3 regions of the Pseudoalteromonas sp. APC 3355 genome follow, and region 1 is predicted to be linked to each of the others. Evidence: predicted binding sites of a transcription regulator. Region 1 holds the regulator's gene; each other region holds the start of a gene.

Region 1 (2,279 bases):
GAACACGTATTAAATGATAAAACAGTACGCGATGTTTACTTAGGCGAGCAATTTAGGCTGTAACATTTACGCCATGTCTTTAAGCATCTGCTAGTATTAATTATAACAACATAAAAGGATTGTTAGAGATACATGAGGCAATCACTACAGCTGCGCATGGGCCAGCAACTTACAATGACTCCACAGTTGCAACAAGCTATTCGTTTGTTGCAACTCAGTACATTGGATCTCCAGCAAGAAATACAAGAAGCTCTCGACAGTAATCCACTATTAGAGGTTGAAGAGGCAGACTATTCTGAAGACGCTGCTGGTAAAAACGAGCAAAAAGCTGATACCGATGACATAACTGTTAGCGCATCTGCTGATGATGCTCCGAGCGAATACGAACAAGATACTGGTGAAGCACTTGCAAAAGACACGCTAAGTGACGACATGGCTATGGATGTTAGTTGGGATGAGTACATGAGTGCCGCTCCTGCAGCCTCATCAGGTCCAATGCCTGAAGACGAATCAATATACCAAGGCGCCTCTACTGAAACGCTCCATGAGTATTTAATGTGGCAATTACAACTAACACCATTTAGCCCTACCGATGAAGCCATCGCTATTGCGATTGTAGAAGCCGTCGATGATTCAGGTATTTTAACTCTCAGTTGCGAAGAAATTTTAGAAAGCTTTAATCAAGAAAACGAAGATGATAACGAAGTTGAACTTGATGAAATTGAAGCGGTATTAAAACGCATCCAACTGTTTGATCCTGTTGGTATTGCTGCACGTAGTTTACAAGAGTGTTTGTGTATTCAGCTTAATCAATTTGATAAAGAAACACCTTACATTAATGAAACGAAAATGATTTTAACCGAGCATATTGATCTATTAGCAGCTCGCGACTATCGTACATTAATGAAAAAAACTAAGCTCAAAGAAGAAGAGCTTAAAGAAGTAATGACACTAATACATACTCTCAACCCAAAACCTGCAGATACTATTGTAAGGGAAGAATCTGAGTATGTTATTCCTGATGTGTCAGTTAAAAAAATTAAAGGCCGCTGGGTTGTTGAATTAAACCCAGATAGCATGCCTAAAATTCGTGTTAATAGCCAATACGCGGCAATGTCTCGCACTGTAAAATCAAGTGGCGACAGCCAGTTTATTCGCTCACATTTACAAGAAGCTAAATGGTTTATTAAAAGCTTAGAAAGTAGAAACGACACGCTATTAAAAGTTACTAATTGTATTGTTAAGCAACAACAAGGCTTTTTTGAACATGGCCCTGAAGCCATGAAACCAATGGTTTTAAATGATGTCGCTGAAATGGTAGAAATGCACGAATCGACAATTTCACGCGTAACTACTCAAAAGTACATGCATACACCCCGTGGTATATTTGAGCTTAAATACTTTTTCTCAAGCCATGTAAGTACTGAAAACGGTGGTGAATGTTCATCTACAGCAATACGTGCGCTTATCCGAAAATTAATCGCAGCAGAAAACTCAGCAAAACCATTGAGTGATAGCAAAATAGCGGATATATTGGCTGAGCAAGGAATTAAAGTAGCAAGACGTACAATCGCAAAATACCGCGAATCTCTTGCTATTCCACCGTCAAATCAGCGTAAAAGTCTGATTTAAGACGCTAAACTAAGAGGGTAATGCTTATGCAACTAAACTTAACTGGTCGTCACGTAGAATTAACCGATTCACTAAGAGACTATATTAATACTAAATTTGCGAAGCTTGAAAGACACTCTGATCATATAAATAATGTTCATGTCATTCTCGATGTAGAAAAATTAAATCAAAAAGCAGAAGCCACAATACACGTAAGCGGTGCTGAGCTATTTGCCTCTACAGAACATCAAGATATGTATGCCGCTATTGACTCGTTGATCGACAAGCTCGATCGCCAAGTAATCAAACACAAAGAGAAGCTTGCTCGACACTAATATGATGAAATTAAGTTCACTTATATGCCAGGACTGCAGCAAAGCTGCGGTCCTTTTTAATAGCAAAAAAAGAATTTTAGAGTTCATTAGCGAACTTGCTCACGACAAACTTCCGTATTTACCGCAACAAGATATTCTTAATGCTTTAATGAGCAGAGAGAAATTAGGTAGTACAGGTATAGGACGTGGCATTGCTATTCCTCATGGAAGAATGAGCGGTGCAGAAGAGCCTTTGGCTTTAGTGCTCGTTAGCGAAACTCCAATAAACTTTGATGCAATCGATAATCGCCCTGTTGATATTTTTGTCGCACTCATCGTACCAGATGGCGATAA
Region 2 (2,279 bases), 400 kb from region 1:
TTACGAGAGCGTGCTGCTAATGAGCTTTGCGAACCTGAATTTAATAATCGACCATTTTGGTCAGTGACTGTAACACGTGCAGGCTCTAAGCCTTGTACTGCAGAAGCAATCATATCAACAACAGAGTCTACTTCTTCACGGTCAAGTGAGCGGCCACGCTTAAGTGTTAATACAACAGTAGCGGATGGTTTTTTCTCTCTGCGGGCAAATACGTTTTCTTTAGGGATGGCTAACAATACTTTGGCGCGAGTAATGTTATTTAGCTCTTCAATGGTGCGTGCTAATTGCTGTTCACGACCATGTTTTAAACGTTCACGCTCCAAGCGTTGGCTTACACCAAAGCCCATATCTTGCATAATTATGTCAGAGCCAGATGCAGGGCCTTGCTCTAACCCTTCGCGGGTCATTAGCAATTTAATGTTTTGGTATTCGCTTTCATCAACCGATACAACATTGCCATCTAGTTGGTATTCAATTTTTTGCGCATCTAAAAAGTCTAATGTTTGAATAAGTTCTTCTGTTTGCATTTTGCCTAACGGGCGCATATCTGGCTGACGAGCCCAAATAATAATAAAAATCGCGATAGCTAAACAAATAGCCAATGCTATAACCAATGTTACTTGGCGCAATACATCAACACCATTTAAAGCACTTAAGTAGCCTGACTTTTGTTCTTGTTGATCATCACCACCACTTTGGTCAATACCGCCACCAGCAAGTGCTAGGTCTGTAGATTGGTTAGATTGCGCCACAATAATTCTCCACTACCTAATTAAACAGGCATGTTCATGATTTCTTTATAAGCTTCAACAAGTTTATTACGAACCTGTACTGTAGCCTCAAAAGCAACTGACGATTTTTGAGAAGCAATCATCGCCTCAGCAAGGGATACACTTCGATCCCCCATCTCAACCGCTGTTACTTTTTGCGCGGCATCTTGTTGTAATCCGTGCACTGAATTTATTGCATCACTTAGCATGTCGCCAAATTGTGCTGTAGAAGTAGACTGCACCTGAGTTGGCAGTTTATTAGTTTGATTATTACGGCCGGCTTCTAAAGCCATTGATTGCATTTCTTGAAATACAGCACTGTTTTGAATTTTCATAATTTATCTCTGACACGCAGTGAACTCTTACAAGTAATAAAGCACAAAGCATGCCAAATAATTAAGCATTAAAATACAATGGGTTACCTTTAATTTGTATTAGTCAGAGTTTTGACAACCCTAAGCTCGCAGCGCAAACTTAGGGTTTATAGGAGGTTATGCAGGAAGTGAAATACCTAAATCGCGCATTTGCGCTAGTTTATAACGTAAAGTTCGTGGGCTTATGCCCAACGTTTCGGCAACGTCTTTACGCTTACCTTGGCAACGTGCAAGGGTTTCTAAAATAATGCGATGCTCTTTGTCTTTAAGCTCATCTTTATAGCTACCGGTATCTGCCGCTAGCAAACCTTGTTTAGGCTCATCCTCTGCATGCGATTTTTCATCATAATATGCAGAGCTTAACGTGCTTTTATCAACACCTTTATCTGCGTGAGCTAATTCTGTTGGCGATACAGTTTGCGCCGGTGCCAATGAAGGCTCCATAACAAAGTTATTAGATACTAAGTTTTCGATAAAAATAGCATGCTCGTTTATTGTGTTACCCGTGCGCAGTATAAGCGCACGCTGTATAACATTATCAAGCTCGCGCACATTACCAGGCCACGCGTGAGCCAGTAACTTTTGCTCGGCAGCTTTATCTAAATACGCCATAGGCTCCTTGCTTTTACTTATATGGCGCTCAATTAAATGCTTAGCCAATACAATAATATCGCCAGGGCGTTGGCACAATGGACGCCACATAAGTGGAAAAACATTAAGCCTGTAATATAAATCTTCTCTAAACTGATTTTCAGACACGGCTTCTTTTAAATCACGATTACTGGTTGCCAAAATACGTACATCGAGCTGAATTGTTTTACGCCCCCCTAAACGCTCTACTTCACGTTCTTGCAGTACGCGTAAAAGTTTAGCTTGTAGTCCTAAGTCCATTTCAGTAATTTCATCAAGTAAAATAGTACCGCCTTGTGCTTGCTCAAACTTACCCGGACATGCTTGAATCGCCCCCGTAAAAGCCCCTTTTTCGTAACCAAATAACGTGGCTTCGAGCATATTTTCAGGAATAGCCGCGCAGTTAATCGCTACAAATGGCTCATTACATCGGCTCGACTTATCATGAATATAACGCGCAAGTACTTCCTTACCCGAACCACTTGGGCCAAGTACCATTACACTT
Region 3 (2,279 bases), on a different contig from region 1:
TTCGTGAACAATCTCTTAAAGATATGATTCCTGAAGATTTACTTGCGTTTAGCGGTAAGCACATGGCATCACTTGATCCAAGCACATACAACTTTGACGTTGAATGGTTTGCATCAACAAAAAGTGCGAAGAGCTTTCATCAAATGCTTGGCGATTTACCAGGTGCCTTTGACGATGCACTAGTAAACATTCCACTTGAAGGTGACATTACTCAATACGAATATCAACAATTTGTTGCTGCTTATTCAAAAATATTCACCGACAATAATGAAAAACCAACACTTGCGCCTGCAACACGACTGCTTGCAATGCGTCGCCCTGATATATTTACTCCGATCACAAACAATCGGTTAGATGCATTATGCGGTGCCCTTGGTGTTTCTAAACTTAAAAATAGTGATTTTGAGCGTTACTGGCAAGATATTGTAAAAGGTATTCAAGCTATGTCATGGTACAAAATGGCTAAACCTAGTAATGAGTTAGAAGAACAATTAGTTGCTATTAAAGCACTAATCCCATGTTTCTTTCACTATGCTGATGCTAAAACACCAGATAACTCTAACTACATCAAACTGTTAAGTAAGCCTAAACGAACTACAACTACGACAGGTAAAACTCAGCGTAGAGGTAAAGAGTCTGCAGAAATTTTAGTAGACCGCGCACTTGCTGCTGACGATATTCCTGAGCACATTCGCAGTAAGCGCGATTCAATTGTGAGTGAAGTTCAAAAAGGTCGTAGTGTAAACGAAACAATTAGCCTTATGCGCACTATATTTGGCTAAAAACTTCTAATTTAGCCGTACTTATATGGTGCGGCTAGGTTAATTTATGCACCAGCAGTGTGCGCAACATCTTCCTACATGCCATATCTCTTCTCAATCTATAAAATGCAAGCTCATGTTTTTAATATATAAAAAATAATTTTTAATAAAAAATAATGAAGCTGGCACATACAGTGCAATTATCCCGTTAGTTAAACAATAAAAAGCCGTCAGCCTAAAGGTTCCGAATACATAATAAAAACCTTGGCGAGCAAAAATCATATAACGGGAAATGGACATGCTAAAACTAAAAAAAACCATCGCTATAAGTGCTATAGCATTAATGGGCGCAACATCTTTAACGTCAACAGCCGTACATGCTGAAGTAACTGCTAATGCAGCGGCAACATCAAACTACTTATGGCGTGGTCAAGAGCAAACTGGGGGCGATGCAGCTATTTCAGGCGGTATTGATTACGCCAATGAATCGGGCTTTTATGCAGGTACTTGGGCTTCAAACGCATCGTGGGCAGATGAAATGACCTATGAGCTTGATTTATATGCAGGCTTTGGTGGCGACATTAACGAAAGCGTTAGCTACGATGTTGGCTATATTTATTACGCTTACCCAGATGCCGCTTCTGAAGCTGACGCAGATTTCTCTGAAATTTACGGTAGCATCAGCGTTGAAGGCTTTACATTTGGTGCTTCAGTACTTGCAACATCAGCTGCAAGTGGTGATGGTACAGACTTTGGTGATTCACTTTACCTGACAGCTGACTACGGTTTTGCTGTTGGCAGTAACGGCACTGAAATGGCACTTCACTTAGGCCACTACTCTGGTGACTTTATTGGCGATGATAATATCTTAGATTATGGTGTATCAATTTCGAAAGATGGGTTCACTTTTGGTTTATCTGATACAGATATGGATGACTCAGATATTAAAGCTTACGTTGCTTATTCTGTAGACTTTAATTTATAAGAAAGAATGTGTTACTTGCTGCGACACGAAGGGCCTTTTGGCCCTTTTCTCGTTTTTGAACAAGACCCCTTACATCTGTTAACAAACCGTTACAATTGAATGAAAACAATACATACATTTTCCTTTATTCTATTACCTAGTCACTGGGCATTTATAACTGCCTAGCCATAAAATAGGTATAAAGGAATAATAATGAAATCACCTAACGCGTTTAGCGCCCTACTCGATATTTATATAAGTCCTAGTAAAGCTTTCAATGGTGTTGAACACGCCAAAGGTTGGTCATGGCTTGCTTTTATAGTCATGTCTTTAGTTTCAATGGCGAGTATTTATATTTTTTATTCCACTGTTGATATGCAGTTTTTGATTAATGAGCAAGTAGCAGCATCAACTATTGATGCGACGATTGGCGAGCAAAAAATGATTCGCCAAAGTATAGAGCAAAATGCAGAAGGCCAAATATGGTTTGGTTTGTTTGGCGGCGTAATTGCGCTGGCTATCATGAATGCATTAATGGCACTTTATTATATGCT

Evidence for each region. The regulator sigma-54, encoded in region 1, starts transcription at its own class of promoters, with help from an activator protein. The targets are predictions, from matches to a motif close to GTTGGCACGNNNNTNGNNT.
Region 2: a site for sigma-54 is predicted at 1,145-1,163, ahead of fliE (flagellar hook-basal body complex protein FliE). Genes of this name have one in related genera too.
Region 3: a site for sigma-54 is predicted at 943-961, ahead of QMA08_RS18615 (TorF family putative porin). Genes of this name have one in related genera too.

What each region holds. Positions count from the first base shown of each region.
Region 1 is NZ_JASDDB010000002.1:17,121-19,399, reverse strand. It holds gene lptB (LPS export ABC transporter ATP-binding protein) at 1-63, shown strand, start outside; gene QMA08_RS03315 (RNA polymerase factor sigma-54) at 133-1,632, shown strand; gene hpf (ribosome hibernation promoting factor) at 1,659-1,946, shown strand; gene ptsN (PTS IIA-like nitrogen regulatory protein PtsN) at 1,951-2,279, shown strand, end outside.
Region 2 is NZ_JASDDB010000002.1:416,250-418,528, reverse strand. It holds gene fliF (flagellar basal-body MS-ring/collar protein FliF) at 1-752, opposite strand, end outside; gene fliE (flagellar hook-basal body complex protein FliE) at 773-1,105, opposite strand; gene QMA08_RS05080 (sigma-54 dependent transcriptional regulator) at 1,262-2,279, opposite strand, start outside.
Region 3 is NZ_JASDDB010000018.1:83,458-85,736, reverse strand. It holds gene QMA08_RS18620 (hypothetical protein) at 1-782, shown strand, start outside; gene QMA08_RS18615 (TorF family putative porin) at 1,060-1,746, shown strand; gene QMA08_RS18610 (YIP1 family protein) at 1,939-2,279, shown strand, end outside.